2 regions of the Nonomuraea sp. NPDC050547 genome follow, and region 2 is predicted to be linked to the other one. Evidence: riboswitches for the same ligand, from Rfam matches in the RefSeq annotation. Region 2 holds a riboswitch; the other holds the start of a gene.
What was found. Region 2 has a riboswitch for cyclic di-AMP ahead of ACIBHY_RS06255 (D-alanyl-D-alanine carboxypeptidase family protein). Riboswitches for the same ligand answer to the same signal wherever they lie in the genome.

Region 1: linked by a shared signal. The riboswitch ahead of ACIBHY_RS43455 (coiled-coil domain-containing protein) and the one ahead of ACIBHY_RS06255 (D-alanyl-D-alanine carboxypeptidase family protein) in region 2 are both predicted to bind cyclic di-AMP.

Annotation. Positions count from the first base shown of each region.
Region 1 covers NZ_JBITGW010000022.1:49,347-59,549, forward strand. The annotation lists gene ACIBHY_RS43415 (protein kinase) at 1-1,838, opposite strand, end outside; gene ACIBHY_RS43420 (BBE domain-containing protein) at 2,324-2,641, opposite strand; gene ACIBHY_RS43425 (hypothetical protein) at 2,635-3,108, opposite strand; gene ACIBHY_RS43430 (TrpB-like pyridoxal phosphate-dependent enzyme) at 3,534-4,838, shown strand; gene ACIBHY_RS43435 (dihydrolipoyl dehydrogenase family protein) at 4,870-6,147, shown strand; gene ACIBHY_RS43440 (50S ribosomal protein bL37) at 6,151-6,228, opposite strand; gene ACIBHY_RS43445 (DeoR/GlpR family DNA-binding transcription regulator) at 6,361-7,140, shown strand; gene galT (galactose-1-phosphate uridylyltransferase) at 7,137-8,198, shown strand; cyclic di-AMP (ydaO/yuaA leader) riboswitch at 8,265-8,402, shown strand; gene ACIBHY_RS43455 (coiled-coil domain-containing protein) at 8,409-9,362, shown strand; gene ACIBHY_RS43460 (hypothetical protein) at 9,418-10,203, shown strand, end outside.
Region 2 covers NZ_JBITGW010000002.1:386,047-396,249, forward strand. The annotation lists gene ACIBHY_RS06235 (TetR/AcrR family transcriptional regulator) at 1-98, shown strand, start outside; gene ACIBHY_RS06240 (NUDIX hydrolase) at 282-863, opposite strand; gene ACIBHY_RS06245 (tannase/feruloyl esterase family alpha/beta hydrolase) at 1,015-2,568, opposite strand; gene ACIBHY_RS06250 (TetR/AcrR family transcriptional regulator) at 2,656-3,267, shown strand; cyclic di-AMP (ydaO/yuaA leader) riboswitch at 3,400-3,542, shown strand; gene ACIBHY_RS06255 (D-alanyl-D-alanine carboxypeptidase family protein) at 3,555-4,469, shown strand; gene ACIBHY_RS06260 (multicopper oxidase family protein) at 4,840-6,510, opposite strand; gene ACIBHY_RS06265 (hypothetical protein) at 6,684-7,025, opposite strand; gene ACIBHY_RS06270 (VOC family protein) at 7,159-7,311, opposite strand; gene ACIBHY_RS06275 (FAD-dependent monooxygenase) at 7,378-8,949, opposite strand; gene ACIBHY_RS06280 (PadR family transcriptional regulator) at 8,946-9,536, opposite strand; gene ACIBHY_RS06285 (hypothetical protein) at 9,740-9,892, opposite strand; gene ACIBHY_RS06290 (M56 family metallopeptidase) at 9,907-10,203, opposite strand, start outside.

The DNA of each region.
Region 1 (10,203 bases), on a different contig from region 2:
GGGCCGAACACGCCGCCGTCGGGCCGGCCGTCGCGCCACAACCGGATCCCGTCGGGCCCGGCCACCGCCAGCAGCCGGCCTCCGGAGGCGACCGCGATGGCGGTGACCGCGACGGGCATGTCGCCGATGTCGGCCGTCCGCCGGCCGGAGGTCAGGTCCCACAGCTCGGCGCGCAGGCCGTTGAGCACGGCGAGCGTACCGCCGTCGGGGCTGATGGCGATCTGACCCGGCGGCGGCACGAACCGGGCGAGTTCGAGCTGGGCGTGCGCCGAGTAGAGCCCGGCGCGGGTTTCCGGCAGCGGCGCCAGTTGCCAGGCCGCGGCCGACAGGGCCATTCCTAGGGCCGGATCCACCGTCCGCAGTTCGGCGGCCTCGGCGACCAGGTGCCGCGCGGTCACCTCGGTGAGCTGGCGGGCGACCGTCGCCCGCTGGGTGTCGGCCTCCCGCCGCTGATGATCGGCCACGGCGGTGGCGCTCACCGCCACGATGAGCAGGACGGCCAGCGCGGCGGTGAGCGCACGCCTGAGCCGTTGGCGCCTGGTTTCGGCCGCTTGCGCGGCGGCCAGGAACTCCCGTTCGACGGCGGTGGGAGCCAGCCTGCCGGTGCGGGTGGCGGCCCAGCGTAAGGCCTGGTCGAGGTCGTGGCCGTGGAGCAGGTCGCCGGGCCGCCGGCCGTCCGCCTGCCAGCGCCCCGCACCGTCACCGACCAGCCGGTAGCCCGAAATGTCCTCCGCGGCCGCCCAGCCGCGCAGTCGCGGCCAGGCCCGCAGCAACGCCGGGCTCATCGCCAGCCGCCCACCGTCTCGGGTGACGACTCCCGCCTCCACCAGGGCCGCCACCACTTCTCCCACGCCCGGCCCCAACGCCTCCAGCTCGGCCGGCCCCACTTCCCGCACCGTGCTTCCCGGCATCACCCCCCGCAGCAGGATCTGCGCCAGGAGCGCCTGCCGTTCCGCGTCGAGCCCGGCATACACCCGCTCGGCCAATTCCCCGAGCGGCGGCCGGCCACCCGCCAGCCCGTCGGGCGGCCTGACTCCCGTGGCCACCTGGCTGCCCTGCTCCAGGCCGCTGCCGCCGATCAGCTCCATCAGCAGCCCGCCCGCGCCCGGCCGGCGCCCGGGATCCTTGTCCAGCGCCCGCGCCACCAGGCCCCGCAGCCGCTCCGGGACGCCCGACAGGTCGGGCTCGGTATGCAGATGCGCGTAAATGACCGCCTCGGCCGGTCCGGCGAACGGCGGCCCGCCGGTCGCCGCGAACACCATCACCGCGCCCCAGGCGTAGACGTCCGCCTCCGGCCCCGCCTTGTCTCCCCGAAACACCTCGGGCGCCATGTACGGCGGCGTACCCGCCACCCCCATCGTGCTGGTCGCCGACTTGCCGAGCACCCGCGCGATCCCGAAATCGATCACCCGCGGCCCATCCGGCCCCAGTAACACGTTGTCCGGCTTGAGATCGCGGTGCACCACCCCGGCCGCGTGGATCGCCGCCATCGCCGTCGCGATCCCCGTCGCGAGCCGGTGCAGGTCATCCCCGCCATACGGCCCGCCCTCGCCCACCGCCTGACGCAGGCTCGGCCCATCCACGAACTCGCTGATCAGGTACGGCGTGGCCGCGTCGAGATCGTGGGCCAGCACGCGGGCCGTACAGAAGGAAGCCACCCGCCCCAGCGCCGCGACCTCCCGGTCCCGCCCGAACTCGCTGTCAGGCCGCAGCACCTTGACCGCGGCCCTGTTGCCGTCCTCGTCGTAGCCTTCATAGACCACGGCCTGCCCGCCCGCGCCCACCCTGGCCCCGAGCCAGTATCCGCCGACTTGGTAGGGACGCCCAGGATCGTCCATGATCACACGCTAACTCCGGGCCCTTGCAGCCCGCTGAACGCACACAAAAAAGCCGCTTGGGATGAACACCGCGACCCCGGCAACAGCCGGCCCGCCCACAGGCCCGGCCGCCACCTTCCGACCCGGGCCCGGCCGCCGGGCTCCGGCTTCCCTGAAGCCACCCACGCGACACACCACCACGCCGTCACCCCAGCTCAGCCCCGGTCGGCCAGATGGTGCCACACGCGGTCCGGCCCCCGGCAGCCTGCCGCACTGACCACAACCGGCCACCTGTTTCGGGCCGGTCCAACCCGCCGAAGACTGCGTCTCTTCGCTTCCGGAACCGGCCAGCGCCCCTAGCTGAACTGCACAGCAAGTGAGGCGTGAGCCGTGACGTCATGACCGGCGGCGACGGCTTGGGCCAGGACATGTCGTCCGACGCGGCCGGTCGCTCCGAAGACGGTGAGTTTCACGGGGAGACCCCTGTGTGCGTGACGAGAGGGAGGTCATCGGGCCGGTGGGATGTCGTAGTTCGCGCGGAAGGCGTTCGTCGGATCGTGGACGGCCTTGAGCGCGGCCAGTCGTTCATGGTCGTGCGGCTCGTAGGCGGTGCGGACCAGCTCGTGATCGGCGTTGTCGCCGTAGCCCATGACGTTGAGGAAGCGGCCCGCGGTCCAGGGCCCGAGATCCTGGAACAGGAGGTCGAGGAGCCGATGGGCCTCCGCGCTGTCCGCCCCGGCCAGCGGGGTGAGCACCGCCAGCATGTACGCGGCGTCTCGATGCCCGACGGCGTTGGCATGGGCGGACGGTTCGGGGCTCACCACCCCGACCTCCTGGAAGCGCGGGCCAGATCGAGAGCGAGATGTGAGCGGCGAAGGCGACGAGTGTTCATCAAGTGGGCCAGGTCGGCGCGAGTGTCGTGCATCAGTTGCAGGTGGAAGTAGTTGACGTGTTCCAGCAGTGCGAACACCCACAGCGCCGCCCCCGGCCAGACCCGCGCGCCGGAACCGCCTTCGGCCAAGCAGGCACCCACCACGACGGCCGCGGCCACCAGCAAGCCGACGTTGACCCGGGACAACCTGCGATACACCGCCATCCCCGCCGGAACGGGTGATCGCGACGAGAGCTGGGCGAGCTTCAACCACCAGTACGCGCCGCCCTCAGCCAAAACGATCAGAACCAGCACGAGCCCTGCCGTGTTGGCCGTGGTCAGTGGCATGCCCAGGACCCCCGTCAGCACCCCGGCGATCAGCGGAATGTTGACGAACTCCAGGATCGCCAAGGTCTTCACCCGGCGGCGTACGGACGAACGAGGGGATAGCACGAAAGCCATCTTCCACCGGCGGGTCCCGGCCCCGGCGGCCGGGCGGGCCGCGTCAACGGCATCCCGTCATGCGTCGCCAGGTTCGGCCAAGTACAAGGTGTATTCGCCGTTGACCGAAGGGAGCCCAGCTCGTGCGGCCCGACCAGGAGGAACCGGCGGACCCGTCAACACGGGACGCGGGCTTTCGAAGACTTCCACCTGCTGCACTTCGACATGATGACGCGGTTCGCCCCACGGCGGACAGCCGGCCCGCACACGGTGGCCGACCTCACGGGGGGGCGACGGATCTGGCGGTCGGTCACGGCATCGACGCGTTCGTCTTCTGGCCCCAGGGCGGTCAGCGGGAGCAGGTGGCCCTGGAACGACGGGGCCGACCGTCGCAGACTGGGGTGATGACCCCTAGCCACTGGTACAACATCGTTCCCGACCTCACCACGCCCCCTCCCCCGCCGCTCCACCCCGCCACCGGGCAGCCGGTCGGTCCCGACGATCTGGCCCCGTTGTTCCCGATGGAGCTGATCGGCCAGGAGGTGAGCGGGGAGCGGTTCATCGAGATTCCGCAGGAGGTGCTGGACGTCTACCGGCTGTGGCGGCCGACGCCGCTGATCCGGGCGCACCGGCTGGAGAAGGCGCTGGGCACCCCGGCGCGCATCTACTACAAGTACGAGGGCGTCTCCCCCGCCGGCTCGCACAAGCCGAACACCGCCGTGCCGCAGGCGTACTACAACAAGCGCGAGGGTGTGCGCAGGCTCACGACCGAGACGGGGGCGGGGCAGTGGGGGTCGGCGCTGGCGTTCGCGTGCGCGCAGTTCGGGCTGGAGTGCGAGATCTGGATGGTGCGCGCCTCCTATGACCAGAAGCCCTACCGCCGCTCTCTCATGCGCGTGTACGGCGGCGCCGTCCACGCCAGCCCGTCACCGCTGACGAGCGCGGGCAGCAAGATCCTGGCCGAGCACCCCGGCTCCACCGGCAGCCTGGGCATCGCGATCAGCGAGGCCGTCGAGGTGGCGGGGGCCGCGGCCGACACCCGGTACGCGCTGGGCTCGGTGCTCAACCACGTGCTGCTGCACCAGACGGTCATCGGCGAGGAGGCGCTCAAGCAGATGCCGGAGATGCCGGACCTGGTCATCGGCTGCACCGGCGGCGGCTCCAACTTCGCCGGCCTGGCCTTCCCATTCATGCGCGAGAGCCCGCGGACGTCCTTCCGCGCGGTGGAACCGGAGGCGTGCCCGTCGTTCACCCGCGGCCGCTACGCATACGACTTCGGCGACACGGCCGGGTTCACGCCGCTGCTGAAGATGCACACGCTCGGCCACGACTTCGTGCCGGATCCGATCCACGCGGGCGGGCTGCGCTATCACGGCATGTCGCCGCTGCTGTCGCACATGTACGAGCTGGGCTTGTTCGAGGCGGTCACCCGGTCGCAGAGCGAGTGTTTCGAGGCCGGTGTGCGCTTCGCGCGTACGGAGGGGATCGTGCCGGCGCCGGAGCCGACGCACGCGCTGGCCGAGACGATCGCCGAGGCGCTGCGCTGCAAGGAGAGCGGCGAGGAGAAGGTGCTGCTGACCGCGCTGTGCGGCCACGGCCACTTCGACCTCGGCGCCTACGACCGCTACCTGGCGGGCGAACTGGAGGACTACGCGCTGCCGCAGGAGCGGGTCGACCAGGCGCTGGCGAATTTGCCACGTTCCGGGTGAACTCCGGCTCAGGGCTGGTTATGTACTGAGCATGGACGTCGATGTGATCGTGCTGGGGATGGGTCCGGGCGGCGAGGACGTGGCCGGCCGGCTGGCGGAGGCGGGGCTGCGCGTGGCCGCCGTCGAGTCGAACCTGGTGGGCGGCGAGTGCCCCTACTGGGGCTGCATCCCCTCGAAGATCATGATCCATGAGGCGGAGACCTCGCGCGAGTGGGCGGCGCTGGTACGCCGGGTGCGCGAGGCCACCGACTCCTGGGACGACAAGGTGGCCGCCGACCGCTTCACCGGCAAGGGCGGCCACCTGTTCAGGGGCCACGGGCGCGTCACCGGGCCGGGCGAGGTGACCGTCGGCGACCAGGTGCTGCGCGCGGCGCGCGGCATCGTGATCGCGACCGGTTCGCAGGCGGCGGTGCCGCCGATCGAGGGGCTGGCGGGCACGCCGTACTGGACCAACCATCAGGCGATCGAGAACGCCGAGCTGCCCGAGTCGATCATCGTGCTGGGCGGCGGTGCGATCGGGGTCGAGCTGGCGCAGATGTTCCGGACGTTCGGCGTGGCGGTGACGGTGGTCGAGGCCGCCGAGCGGCTGATCGCCCTCGAAGAGCCGGAGGCCGGCGCGCTGCTGGAGAAGGTCTTCGCCGGGCGCGGCATCGACGTGCGGACCTCGGCCAAGGTCGCGCGCGTGGACTACGGGGACGGCCGTTTCACGGTCGGCGGCGCCGAGGCGGAGCGGCTGCTGGTGGCGACGGGCCGCCGGGTGGATCTGAAGGCGCTGGGCGTCGGCGCGATCGGTCTCGACGAGAGCGCGCGGGCGATTCCCGTGGACGCGCGGATGCGCGCGGCCGAGGGCGTCTGGGCGATCGGCGACGCGGTAGGCAAGGGCGCTTTCACCCACATGTCGATGTACCAGGCGAACATCGTGGTCAAGGAGATCCTCGGCGAGCCCGTGCACGAGGCCGAGTACCACGCCGTGCCCCGGGTGACCTTCACCGATCCCGAGGTGGGCGCGGTGGGCCTGACCGAGGCGCAGGCCCGCGAGCGGGGCCTGGATGTGCGCGTCGCCATGGGCGATCTGGGCACGCGCGGGTACATCGCCCAGGCCGAGGGGCTGGTCAAGCTGGTGGCCGCCGACGGTGTCCTGGTCGGCGCGACCGTGGCGGCGCCGCCCGGGGGCGAGGTCCTGGGACTGCTGACGCTGGCGGTGCACGCCCGTGTCCCGCTCCCCAGGCTCGACGAGATGATCTACGCCTACCCGACGTTCCACCGGGCGGTTTCGGCCGCCGTGAAGGAGCTCACCGCGGCCGGGTGACCGTCAGCGCGACGCGGGGCGCTTGCCGTGGTTGGCCTTCTTCTTCTTGCGTGCTCGGGACTTGCGGGCGCGCCTTGCCATCCGTCGTCCTCCTTTGAGCGGGCCTTTTCCGGTACGGCATGCGTATCCCACACCAGGCCCCCCGGCAAGCGACCTCACATTCTTCAACATGTTCATGTCATAATCTGTTTGAACTTGTTGGAAGGAGAGCGCGTGCTCGCACAGCAGCGGCAACAGACGATCCTCGAACGGGTCCGGGCCAGCGGCGGCGTCCGCGTGGCCGACCTCGTGCGCGAGCTCGGCGTCTCCGACATGACCGTCCGGCGCGATCTGGAGTCCCTGGCCGAGCGCGGCCTGCTGGAGAAGGTGCACGGCGGCGCGACCACGCTCGGCCCCGGCTCCACGGAGGAGCCGGGCTTCACCGCCAAGTCCGCCCGCCAGCAGCAGGAGAAGGAGTCGATCGCGCGCCGCGCCGCCGAGCTGGTCGGGCCCGGCACCGCGGTCGCCCTGTCGGCGGGCACCACCACGTGGGCGCTGGCCCACCACCTGGTCTCGGTGCCCGACCTCACCGTCATCACGAACTCGGTCCCGGTCGCCGACGTCTTCCACCGCGCCCCGCGCGCCGACCGCACGGTGGTGCTCACCGGCGGCGTCCGCACGCCCTCCGACGCGCTGGTCGGTCCCGTCGCCGTCGCCGCGATCCGCCGCCTGCACGTGGACACGCTGTTCCTGGGCGTGCACGGGATGAGCGCGCGCGCCGGGTTCACCACGCCGAACCTGCTGGAGTCGGAGACCGACCGGGAACTGGTGGCCGCCGCCCACCGCCTGGTCGTGCCGGCCGACCACACCAAGTGGAACACCGTCGGCATCAGCACGATCGCCGACCTGGCAGAGGCCGACGTCGTCATCAGCGACCAGGGTCTGCCCGCCGAGGCGCGCGCCGAGCTGGCCGAGCGCGTCGGGGAACTGATCATCGCGGAGGGCACGCAGTGAAGCGCACCATCACCCACCTGGCCGACGGGCGAGAGCTGATCTACTTCGACCGGCGCGACGACGCCGACCGCGGCGCGGTGGACCGGCGCCCGCTCGACCCCCGGCCGCTCGCCTCGGAGCTGCGCTACGACCCGCTGACCGAGGAGTGGATCGCGATCGCGGGGCACCGGCAGACGCGGACGTTCCTGCCGCCCGCCGACGAGTGCCCGTTGTGCCCGTCGTCCGACACGCGGGCCTCGGAGATCCCGGCGCACGACTATGACGTGGTGGTGTTCGAGAACCGCTTCCCATCTTTCAGCGGAAATTTTGGGACTTATCACGATGTGGGCGGCCTGAGTGAGGTGCGGCCGGGGGCGGGGCGGTGTGAGGTGGTGTGCTTCACCTCCGAGCACTCCTCGTCGTTCTCACGGCTGACCGACGCGCAGGTCGAACTGGTCATGGAGGCGTGGGCGGACCGCACCGCCGAGCTGTCCGCGATCGAGGGCGTGGAGCAGGTCTTCGTCTTCGAGAACCGGGGCGAGGAGATCGGGATCACGCTGCCCCACCCGCACGGGCAGATCTACGCCTACCCCTACGTGACGCCGCGGACCAAGCTGCAGCTCGCGGCGGCGCAGCGGCGGCCGGGGCTGTTCGCGGACGTGCTGGCCGCCGAACGGGCCGGGGAGCGGGTCGTGGCGGCCAACGAGTTGTGGACCGCCTTCGTGCCGGCCGCGGCGCGCTGGCCGTACGAGGTGCATGTCTACCCGCATCGGCAGGTGCCGGACCTCGCGGCGCTGACCGAGGCGGAGCGGGCGGCCTTCGCGCCGCTCTACACCTCGGTGCTGCGGGCGCTGGACGGGATCTTCGGGGTGGCCATGCCGTACATCTCGGCCTGGCACCAGGCGCCGGTGCAGTACCTGCGTGAGCTGGGACATCTGCACCTGGAGCTGTTCTCGATCAGGCGCGCGCCCGGCAAGCTCAAGTACCTGGCGGGGTCGGAGTCGGCGATGGGGGCCTTCGTCAACGACGTGCTGCCCGAGGAGGCCGCACGCCTGCTTCGATCACAGGTAGATCACTAATTGATTTCCACTTGAAGTCGCGTTACCCGCCATTTACTACTAATATCCCTCACGCACCGGTTGTCACAGCCGTTGCCGCCTAATCCCGGGCGTGTTGCCCAGGAGCCGGGGACCCAGCCTCACCTGGGGTGAATCCACTTCGGTGGTAGGGCATCTCCATGCCCGAACCCGTCAGCTAACCCGGCCGGCAGATGGAGAGGAATCCCCCACGTGGCGGTTGCGTCCCCCGCGGCTCTGGCCATCGGTCTCATCACCGCCGCAGCTGTGGCGCTCACCCCGGCGAGCGCGCTCGCCGCGCCCAAGCCGAGCGAGAAGCAGCTGCGGGCCGAGCTGAAGAAGCTCAACACCCAGGTGGACAAGCTCATCGAGAGTTACAACGGCAAGCGCGTGGCCCTCGCCAAGGCGAAGGAGGCGGAGAAGTCCGCCCAAGCGCGCCTGGCCACCGCCGAGACGGCCCTGGTCGAGGCCGAGCGGCGGGTGGCCGAGATCGCCCAGCTGCGCTACCAGGGCAGCGGCGGCACGCTGCCCGGCTTCCTGTACACGCCTGACGCGCCGGGCGCGGCCGTACTGGAGCAGCTCACCGACGAGGAGCAGGCGGTCATCGCGGGCGTCGCCGCCGCCCGCGACGAGAAGAAGAAGGCCGCCGACGCGGCCGCCGCGCTCACCGCCCAGATCGCCGGGCAGGCGGATGAGGTGGACAAGGAGCGCGACGAGGCCGAAGGCGTCATCAAGGACATCAAGGACAAGCTCCAGGACCTCATGCCGTACGGCACCGGCAAGCGCAACGACGGTTCCTGGGCCCCCGAGCTGCCCTCCGGCTCCGACAACATCACCTCACGGATGCGGATCATCCGCGACGAGATCAAGAAGACCTTCAACCTGCCCTTCGAGGTCGGCTGCTACCGCTCGGGCGGCGGCGGCGAGCACCCGCTCGGCCGGGCCTGCGACTTCATGATGAGCACCGGCGGCTCCATGCCCACCGCCGCCAACCAGGCACTCGGCGACCAGATCGCGGCCTGGGCGATCAAGAACAAGAACCGCTTCGGCGTGAAGTACGTCATCTGGAAGCAGCGCATCAACATGGGATCGGGATGGCGGGCGATGAGCGACCGCGGCAGCATCACCGAGAACCACTTCGACCACCCGCACATCTCCATGCAGTGAGTGCGCCCCAGTAGTGTGACCCCTCGGATGTGATCACCGGGCAAGGAGGGGCACCGTGGCGCTGCAGCCACCGCCGGGACTGGCCATGCTGCTCAACATCGTCGTCTCGTGGCCGCTCGTCGACGAGGACCGGCTGTACGCGGCCGGTACCCAGTGGATCTCCTTCGCGATGACGGCGGTGCGCGTCTCCTCGACCGCGGCCACGCACGCCGCCCAGACCACCGCACGCAACGAGGGCGAAGGCGTCCGGGCGTTCGACGGCGAGTGGCGCGACACCTCCGCACGCTCCGGCGACGCGGTCACCGCCGCGCTGCTCATCGGCGGCGCGTTACAGATCTCCGCGACGATCGTGCTGGCCATGAAGGTGGCGCTGATCGTCCTGCTCATGCGGCTCGCCCTGCACCTGTCGCGGCTGGTCGCGGCCTCTGGCCCCACCGCCGGCGCCTCGCTCGCCGCCGTGGGTCCGGTCGTGGGCGGCGCCAGGACGACCGCGCGGGAGATCATCCGCCGGATGGTCGAGCTGCTGGAACGCAGCGCGCTGCGCCTGTTCGGACGCGCGTCCGCGCTGCTGCGCAAGCCGGCCTCCAAAGCGGGGTCCGGCGCGATCCCGCCCGGCAGGCGGCCGCCGACACCCCTGCGCGGCCCCGGCAACCACCTCGAGTCGGCGGCCGACAAGAACGTCGACGTCTCGAGCATCACGCCGTACCCGATCTGGCGGCGCGACCGCCCGCCGGTCTACCGCGCCGAGGACAGGTCTCCCGACGAGATCTTCGAGCGGGGCCTGCGCCCGCGCGACCCGTCGATGACGAACCTGTCCGACTACGTGCTCAAGGCCAAGCCG
Region 2 (10,203 bases):
CGAACGGGCTTTCCTCCGATCTCCTGCTCGGCCACCTGAGCGTTGAAGGAGCCGTGCGCATCCTCAACACGCAACTCGACACCCTCATCGACGACTGAGCCGGCCCCCGTCGTGATGATCAGCGGCCGCAGGGTGTGGGCGCAGTCCGTGTGACCCCATCCGCCCCACCTGCGGGGCGTCCCGCCCAGCCAGACCCCACTCCTTCAAACGGGGAAGATCACAGCTCTCCTCTGAACACTTCGGCGAACCCTGAAACGCCGTCAGACAGGGATCGGCACATGTCACGTCTCTCCGGGTGCTGGGCGTGCATCAGTCGCTGATGGGGTCGATCGCGCGCAGGACCTGGGCGCGCCGGGCGCGCTCCTGGTGCCGGCGAGCCGGCGGGTCGGCAGCCAGGCCAGTGCCTGCGGTCGCGATGGGAGCTCACCGGCCAGCAGCGGTGGCAGCAGCCCGGCCAATCCCTGTGGCGCGATGAGCTCCTCGGTGGAGGCCAAGTCATCCGGCGTCCACCAGCGCTCGCCCCGCAGCAGGCGCGTCTCGTGTTCCTCGGGCTGGGGCTCGACCTTCGCAAGACCTTCGATCCGGACGAAGAAGTAGCTGCTGTGCGACTGTCCCGGTGCTCCGGAGAGCCGAGGGCCCGTCGCGGTGGCGATCACCGGGCCGAGCAGGCCCGGCGGCACCACGAATCCCGTCTCCTCGCGAGCCTCGCGGATCGCGGCTTCCTCAGCAGTCTCGCCCGGTTCGATGCCCCCGCCAGGGGGAATCCAGATGCCGGGCCAGTTCGCCGAGTTCAGCTGCTGCAGGAGCACGCGGCCGTGCGCGTCGAGCATCAGCAGACGCGCGGTCGCGCGGATCTCGCTCATGCCGGGAGTGTACGGAGTGCGGGCTGACGCCGGCCTCACCTGCTCCGACCGCTTCCAGCGCGCCCGAGCTCATGCGGTTGGCCCACAGGCCGTGAGCACGAACGCGGCCAGGCCGACCACGAGGAAACTGCCTCGCGCGCTCGCCTTCTCGCTAGTGCGCGTCATGAGGGGATCCGCAGGTGAAGTTCGCGGCGTCCTCGATGCTGCCCGAGCCCTTGTAGAGCGCGACGGCAGGATACGGGCACAGGGGCCGGCTGCGGCCGCTCGCCGGGTGGGTCGCGAGGATGGAGGCGGGCGCCGTGCCCCGGTTGATCCACTGTTCCATCGCCGTGAGCGCGTCGAACGTGTTCGGCCCTGGCCCGCCCGCGCAATGGCCCATCCCGGGTGCCATGAACAGGCGGAAGAAGCCGGCGGTCCGCGCCGCGCCCATCTCGGCGACGACCTTCCTGTGGTACGCGACCGGGGCCGTACCGCTCAAGGCGGGGTCGGACCAGCCGTGCACCATGAGCAGCTTGCCGCCTCGGGCCCTGTAGGCCGTGAGGTCGGGGTCGGTCGCGTCAAGCAGCGCGCGTATCCGCTCGACGGCCGGCCGATCTTTGGCGAGGTCGAACCTGGTGAGGTCATAGCTCGGATCGCTGAACAGGAAGTACCGCAGGAACTCGTTGGCGAACGTGTACGACAACGGTGCGGCCAGGCTGAAGGGGAAGACGAGCTTGCCGTCGGGTCCCATCTGCGGGGGCGCCGAGCCGGTGATGTAGGACCGCCACAGCTCCTCGTGTCCGGCGGGATGTCCCCGGAGCGGCCCGGGTCCACGATAGATGGTCCGTGCGGCGGCGGCCTGGGCCCGGGTCAGCTTGCCGGGGCCGATGAGCCGGCCGGGGTTGACGGCCGCCTTGCGCGGATCGGCGACCAGGCCGTCGGTCAGCCCGTCCCGGGCGTCGCCCCGCTTCAGCGATTCCGCCGAGAGGATCGGCAGCGTGCTGGGCGACAGCCAGGACCCGGAGGTGGCCAGTTGTGCCTGTGCCTGCGAGATCCAGCGCAGGAACGTGTCGCCTGCGGCGAACGCGGGGCCCTCGGCGATCACTCCGTCATAGTCCGCGGGGTAGCGCTGGACCTCCATGAGGCCCTGCCGTCCCCCGTTGGAGCACCCGTTGAAGATGGCCTTGCGCGTGTCGCGCCCGTAGTGGATCGCGGTGATCGCCTTCGCCGCGACCGTGCTGACGTGGACGCCTCGGTAGGCGTAGTCGATCTGCTTGGGCCGGTTGCCGAGCGCCCACCTGCCGTCGAGTTCGGGGTGGCCTAACGGGCTCGCGCCTTGGTGTCCGGTGTCGGTGGCGGCCGAGGCGTAGCCGCGTCTCAGCCCCTCGTCGAACGGAACGATGTGCCCGGCGAGCCCGCCCACGCCCTGGAAGTAGAAGTCCGAGTTCCACGCGGCCGGCAGGCCCAAGCGGAAGTTCACCCGATTGCTGGGGACGGTCGCGTCGCCCGGCGTGGTGACATAGGCGTCGACCAGGCAGTGCTCCGGTACCGAGGTCGTCGCGGTCACCGTCGTGGCTCGGGTGATCGTCGTGTCGGTCACGGTCGCGTTCATCAGGGCCGCGCATCGGCCGGCGTCCGCCCGTACGGGATCGCCGACCGCGACGAGGGCGGCGGCCAGCGGCAGGCACGAGATGATGCCCACCTTGGTTCGGCTGGGTCGGCGCATTCCGCCTCCAAACACAGGGGGTACTATTTTTGAGTACCTGGTACCCTTCACGGTACCCCGAGAGTCGGCATCCCCGAAAGTGCAGGCATGACCGGATATCCTCGACCGCCCGTCGCCCTCTCGCTCGGGCGTTCCTTCACGAGCCGGCAGGAAAGCGTGCTCGCCGAGCTGGAGGAGATCTTCCTTCGGGAGGGATTTCGCCGGCTGACGATTCAGGAACTCGCCGCCCGGCTGCACTGCTCGCGGCGTACCCTCTATGACCTGGCGCCCAGCAAGGACGAGCTCGTCGCGCTCGTCGTCGACCGGTTCCTGCAGCGCGTCGGCCGGCAGGCGATGGCTCAGGCGAGGGCGCTGGAGGAGCCGCTCGGGCGAGTCCACGCCTACATGTCCGCGGCCAGCGGGGCGCTGACCCGCGCGGCTCGGGCGTTCTCGGTCGATGTCGCCGGGCAGCCGGGAATCCGCCGGCTGTTCCAGGAGCATTACCGGTTCGCCACGTCCGTCGCCGCCGCACTCATCCAGGAGGGCATAGACGGCGGCGCATTCCGCGAAACGGACGCGCGCCTCGTGGCGGAGGTGATCTACGCCGCCCTGGACCGGCTGCAGGATCCGGAGGTGCTCGAGCATCTCGGCCGGACGAACGCGGAGGCGTTCCAGGAGCTGTTCGACCTGATCGTGCTTGGTCTGGCCCGCCCGTCGTAAGAAGGGGGAAAATGTACTGTTTGCACGATATGTACTTTTTGGTAGTGTCTCGGGCATTGCGTGGCGGACCCTAGACGGGTTCGTTGCCTTTTCATTGCCCGGACCGTGCGTCTCCTGGGGAACCCGCAGGACGACGTCCGGCCGCCGAATCCATTTTCACGGAGCCGGGGACCCACTCTTCTTGGGGTGAATCGGACGCTCGCTCGACGGCGACCGTAGGGCACTTCCCAGCCCGAACCCGTCAGCTAACCCGGTAGGCGGCATGGAAGCAAGGAGCAAAGTCCTTCATGCCCACCGATCCCAAGAACCGGCTGAACCGCGCGCTGCTCGGCCTTGCCGTCACCGCGCTCGCCATGACCGCCTGCGCCACCGCTGCGCAGGCCACCCCTCCGGTCGGGCCCGACGACCCGCCGACGTCCCGCTCCCACGTTCAGGAAGCCGCGGCGCACGCCCCCACGGTGCTCGGCCGTGCGGCTCATGTGATCGACACCAAGACCGGCAAGGTCTACTTCAGCAAGAAGGCCGATCTTCGTTTGCCCGTGGCCAGCATCACCAAGGTGATGACCGCCTACACCGTGCTGAAGGAGGCCAGGCCGAGTGACGTCGTCAAGGTCACCTCTGGGGATGTTCGCTACGCCTCGAAGGACGGTGCCTCGGTGGCCGGCCTGCGCGCGGGCGACCGGCTGACCGTAGAGAATCTGCTGTACGCCCTGCTGTTGCCCTCCGGCGCGGATGCCGCCCACGCGCTCGCCCGCGTGTACGGCCCGGGCGTCGACGCGTTCACCGCGAAGATGAACGCCGCCGCTCGCGAGCTCGGCATGCGGGACACGCTCTACGTCAACGCCGACGGGATGCCCGCCAAGGGGGGCGGCTACTCCACCGCACGCGACCAGACGCGGCTGGCCCAGGCCGCCCTGGGCAGCCAGACGCTCAAGAAGGTCGCCTCCAGCCGGTCTCGCTCGGTGTCCGCCACGGCGGAGCACCGCGCCTACTCCTGGCGGAACACGAATCGGCTCCTTGGCAAGCCGGGCGCCGTCGGCCTGAAGACCGGCTACACCCGGGCCGCCGGCTACACGCTCTCCTTCGCCGCCGATCGTGAGGGCCGGCAGCTGGCCGGTGTGATTCTTGGAGAGACCAGCTCCACCCGCCGCTTCCAGACCGCTCAGAGGCTGCTCGACTGGGCGGCCGGCGGGCAACGCTGACCCATGGGGGCGTAGACGCCGACGCTGACCTCCCAGGTGGCGGTCAGGGGACCGGTATCGCGGCTTCCTCGGTGAGTTCGCCGTCGGTCATGGTCAAGGCAAGGTCAAGACCCACCTGGTGCGCATCTACGCCAAACTCGGCGTCGACTCCCGAACCGCCGCCGTCGCCTCCAAGCGAGGCCTCATCCGCCCTCCACAATCACGTTCCCATGATGCCCCCGCCCCCATGAATGGATGTCACTGCCGGCGCTCCCGCGGGACGGCGCCTCTGACGGTGAAGCCGTCCGGGGTGACATTGATCGAGACGGTCCCCGGCGTGGCGGCAAGGGCGGCGCGCAAGCCGGCATCCTTCGCGTCGAAGCCCATGCCGTCAGCGCTCACCGTGAAGAGCAGGCCGTTCGTGCTGGTGGTGACGGCGACGGACACCATCGCGGCCCTGGCTCGCTCCTCGACGACGGCCAAAACCTGGGTGACACACGCGAGCACCGCTTCGGCCACCCGATCGGGTACCTCCTCGGCCGGCAGTGCCCATGTCTCCACCTGGATGCCGGAGCGATTGGACCAGTCGGCCAGTCGCTCCTTGAGCGCCTGGGTCAGGGTCGTGTCCTGCTGTGCGTGTATGCGCATCCATCTCACCTTCATCTACTATGAACAATAGTAGATTCAGGCGACCTTCGAGGGCGTGCTGAGCCGTTTCACACGGGGCGATTCCAGCACCTCCGCACGGTGGCGCTGCTGGTCGGTGGCAGGCTTGATTCTGCGGGCACTCGCCAGGCGGCACGATGACGGTGTCCTTGCGGATGCCGGACGGCAGGGCGAAGGTGTGCCCGTGGAGATGCATGGGGTGCCACATCGTCGTCCGGTTGACGAAGGAATGGCGCACCCTCTCTCCCGAGCGCACCGGCGCGACGGTCTCGGGGTCGTACTTCTTGCCATTGATCGCCCAGTCGTAGGCCGCCATGGCGCCGGTGAGCTCCAGCCTGACGGTGCGGTCGGGCCGCCGTTGCGGCAGCCGTACCTGCTCATGAGGTTGGAGCTTCGCGTAGCGGACGACCTCGCCATCGAGCTCACGCGGACGATGGCCGGGCTTGGGCGCCGCGGCTCGGGTGCTGGTGCGGACCAGCGCGCGAGCCGCGGCGGCCTTGCCTTCGGCGAGCGCGACCAGCGGGAAGACGCCGTCCTTGAGGGTGACCAGCACGTCGTAGCGCTCGCCCATGCCGACGAGCAGCGCGTCGACGTCCTTCGGCTGTACGGCGAAGCCGTCGGTGTGGGTGATGGTCATCCGGTGACCGGCCAGAGCCACGCGGAACGCGGTGTCGCCACCGGCGTTGATCAGCCGGATGCGCAGCCGGGTGCCCGGCTTGGCGCGGTAGGTCTGCGGTTCGGCGGGTACGCGGCCGTTGACCAGGAAGTGCGGGTAGCGGACGTCCCCCGCGTCGCCGCCGAGCAACGGGCTCGTCGCGCCCATCAGCATGTGCTCGCCCATTCCGGTGGATGAGGGGCCTGGCGTCATGTCTCCATGGTCCATGCCCGGCATGCTCATGCCGCGCGACAGTTCGGCGAGGACGTCTTCCGGTGAGCCGGTGACGCCGTCCAGCCAGTCATCCAGGACGACCACCCATTCGTCGTCGTAGCCGAGTGGCTCGTTCGGATCCTCGACGATGAGCGGCGCGTACAGGCCGCGATCCAGCTGGGTGCCGGAATGAGGATGGAACCAGTACGTGCCGGGATGGGCGGCGGTGAACGCGTAGGTGTACTCGGTGGCGGCTTTGACGGGAGCCTGGGTCACCCCTGGCACGCCATCCGCGTCGTTGCGCAGGGCCAGGCCGTGCCAGTGGATGGTCGTGTCGGCCGCCAGCCGGTTGGCCAGGCGCGCGCGGACCACCTCGCCCGCCGTGACGCGCATCGGGTGGCCGGGTACACGTCCGTCGTAAGCCCAGGTGCGGACAACCGTCCCGCCGAGGTCCACCTGGCTTTCGGCGGCGGTCAGCCGGAAGTCACGGATCCTGCCGGGCCGGCGGGCCTGTTCCGCGGCGCGCACCCGCGCGTCCGCCGGTCCGACGAAGGCCGGGGCGGGGGGCGCGCAGGCCGTGAGAGCGGCCCCGCCCAGCAGTCCGATGCCGGTTTTGAGCAGGGTACGTCGATCGATGTTCATGGGGTGTCGCCTCACCTGCGAGATCGTGCTTGAAGGGAATCGTCGGAAGTCCGGACGATCTAGATCAGGAGCACGGCTGTTCGCCGAGGTGAGACGAGAGGCGGCCCACGGAGCCGTCTCGGCCGGATGGTCGTCCATGGGCGCCGCGGGACGAGCGCGCCGGGGGCGGTCCCCAGGGCGGACAGGGTCAGTATCGGGCTTCCGGCCGCGCCGAGAAGCGCCAGGCAGATCCAGCCGTCGTCCGGGGCCGGGTCGGCGGGTGGGGTCTGCGCGGAGGCGTGACTCATGGCCGGTGCCATGTCGTGTCCCCGCGGGTGACCCAGCGAGTGCATCGCCAGGATGCCGAGGGCCAGGACGACGAGCATCATCAGGCGCAGGACCACCGGACGAACTCGCTCCATGACCTCAGGCTACCTGATCAACTACGCATCATAGTAGTTAAGCCGCGAGGCCTTGATCGCTTGGAAGGTAGGGGCGGCGATGCCTGGCGCCGAGATGGCCCGTTTCGAGTCTCTCGACCCCACACGTCTGGAACTATCGCGCCGACTCTTGGGTCAGGTTGACCGTGTTTCGGCCGGGGTCGTGGATGTGGGCCACGCGCCGCCCCCACGGCATGTCGGTCGGCGGGCCGAGTACGCGTCCACCGGCCGCCTCGACTCGCTCCAGCAGGCCATCGACATCCTCCACGGCCACGCTCAATCGAGCCCGCCGAAGACTCGACCGGCGGATACGTCCCGGCTGAGTTCGTGCTCGCTATGACTGGCCGAGGATCGTGGCGAGGGCATCGCGGAGGGCGCCGGCTGGGTCGGTGGTGCCGGGCTCGGCGCGCCAGGCCACGTAGCCGTCCGGCCGAACCAGCACCGCGCCGTCGGTTCCCAGGCCGTACCGGTGGGCGAACTCCGACTCGACGTCCACCAGCTCCACGTTCCCGCCCGCCGCACCGATGCGGTACACCTCGACGTTGTCCGCGGCCTCCAGCCAGGCCTTGCCGCCTGCGCCGGTGAGCAGCACGAACGAGTGGGCGAACAGGTCGTGCACCGCGATGCGCTCGCCGTCCCGCTCCAGCCACAGGTGCGGTGCCCGCGTACCGGGCTGGCCGCGCAGGTCGAGGACGTCGCCGAACACGGCGTCGTACCGCGCGCCGAGCACCGCCGGCGAGGTGTAGCGCTGGCCGAGCGCCCAGTGGAGGTCGTCGATCTCGTCATGCTCCGGGTTATGGCCGGAGCGCCTGGCCTGCCGCAGCTCGGTGAGTTCGGCAAGGGTCTGGGCGATCGGCCGGCGTTCGGGCTCGTAGCTGTCCAGCAGGGCGGGCGCGGCGGAGCCGTTCAGTACCGCGGCGAGCTTCCAGGCGAGGTTGTGGCCATCCTGGACGCCGGTGTTGGCGCCGATGCCGCCGGCAGGCGACCAGGTGTGCGCGGCGTCGCCGGCGAGGAAGACGCGCCCCTGCCGGAACGTCTCGGCGACCGACACTTCCTGCGTCCACGGGGTCACGTCCTCCACGACGACGGGGATGTCATCGCGGCCGAGGGCACCGTGGATGATCTCGGCGCAGCGCTCCGCGGTGAAGTCGTCAGGCGTCTGCGTGGCCGGGTCGTAGCCGATGCTGAGCCCCCAGCGGCCGTGCTGGGCGGTCGTGGCGAGAAGGGTGACGCCGATCTTCTCGTTCACGATGAGCCACAGGATCGCGCGCCGCTCGATGATCTGGTCGAGGTCGGCCTCGAAGATGGCGCTGACGAAGTTCAGCGTCTGCCCTTGGAGAGGTTTGGCGATATCGAGCTGTTCCCGGATCGGGCTCCGCCGCCCGTCGGCTGCCACCATGTAGTCGGCGCGGAGTTTCCTTGTTTCGCTGGCCTTCCGGTCCCGGATCGTGGCGGTGACGCCGTCGTCGTCCTGCTCGAAGGCGGTCAGCTCGGTCTCGAAGCGCTGCTCGGCGCCGTTGTGCTGCGCAGCCTCGATGAGGACCGGCTCGACGGCGTTCTGGTCGGCCAGGTTGAACGTTCCGGCCGTGTGCTGGGGCCATGCGCGCGGCAGCTCCGGCGGGAACAGCCAGTGCCACTCACCGGCCACGGTCTCACAGCGCACGCCGCCGGCATCGTTCGCGAACGGCGTGCCCGCCTCGTTCACGGCGTCGGCGACTCCGAAGGCGCGGTAGATCTCCATCGTGCGTGGGTTGATGCCCCGCGCTCGGCCCTGCAATGTGACCTCGGGGTGCTTGTCGACGAGCAGATGGCGCACGCCGTGCCGGGACAGGAACATCGAGGTGGCCAGGCCGACGAGGCCGCCCCCGACGATGAGAACGGGTACGTGCTCGTGGGTGGTGGTCATGTCTCGGGCCCCTCCCGATCGTCGATCTGGTAGTTGTACTTGGCCGCGATTTCCCTCAGCCACTGGTCGTTCCAGCTGATGCGCCGGGTACGCAGATCGTCGAGCACGGACCCGAGCCAGCCGAGTTCGGTCCTGACGCTCGCGCGGCGGAGCTCCTCCTCGAGCATGAAGACGCGGGGAACGTCGCCGGCCTGCTGGAACGCCGCGTCGAGCGCGTCGAGTTCTGTTCGCAGGCGTTCGGCGCGTCTGGTCAGCTCCAGTTGGACTTCTTCGGGAGTGAGCACGGTGAGGAAGGAGACGCCGACGAGGAATTGCGGGAACTCGTTGCCGGTCTCGGCGAGCATCTCCTTCAGCCAGTGGCCGGCGGTCTCGCGGCCCTGCTCGGTGATCTCGTAGACCCTGCGTTCGGGCCGCTTGTCGACGCTGCCGCTCTCGCGAACGGCGATGAGCCCGAGTCGTTGCAGCCGATCGATGGCCTGGTAGATGCTCGCCCGGCCGCGAACGTTGACGAGCCGATCCTTGCCGCGGGCCTTGATGAGCGCGTGGATGCGGTAGGCGTGCATCGGCTCCTCGAGGAGTGCCGCCAAGACGACCAACCCGAGCGCTGAGCGTCGTTCCGTCGCTTTCATAGTCATGACATTATTAGTTAGATTATGACTAATCAACTCGTCGCGCTCAGCACGCCCGGCCACGAAGGCGAGGCTTACGAGCTGTCCGGCGATGCCGCCTGGTCGTTCGAGGAGTTCATCGCCACCCCCGCTGCCGACGACTTGTCGTTCAAGATCATGGATCAGAGGAGCGAGAGCGTGTGGCAGTGGTGCGCCACGAAGGAACTCAGGCCGGGGACGGCGGCCAGGGCGGTGGGGCCGGCCAGTAAAGCGGCGACGGCGGCCATCCCCGCCAGCTTCTCCCGGCGGTGCAGAGGGACGGCCGGGTGGAGCATGCGGCGTACCCGAGTCAGCGCGGTCTCGCCTCCCGCGCCGAGCGCGAACGCGGGAATGCGGCCGGTGCCAGGCCGACCAGGGCGGCGGCGATGTGAGCGCGGGGGTGGTGGCGCGCCGCCACGTCGTCGGCGAGCAACTCGATCAGCCGGACGACCTCGCTCCTGGCCCTGGCGAACAGCGGCACCCGAGGGCAGGCGCGGGCGAAGGCCTGCGCGACGGTGAGTACCAGGTGGTGCCGCCCTCGCAGGTGGGCCCGCTCGTGGGCGAGGACGGCGGCGACGTGCGCGGGGGCCAGGGATCGGAGCGCGCC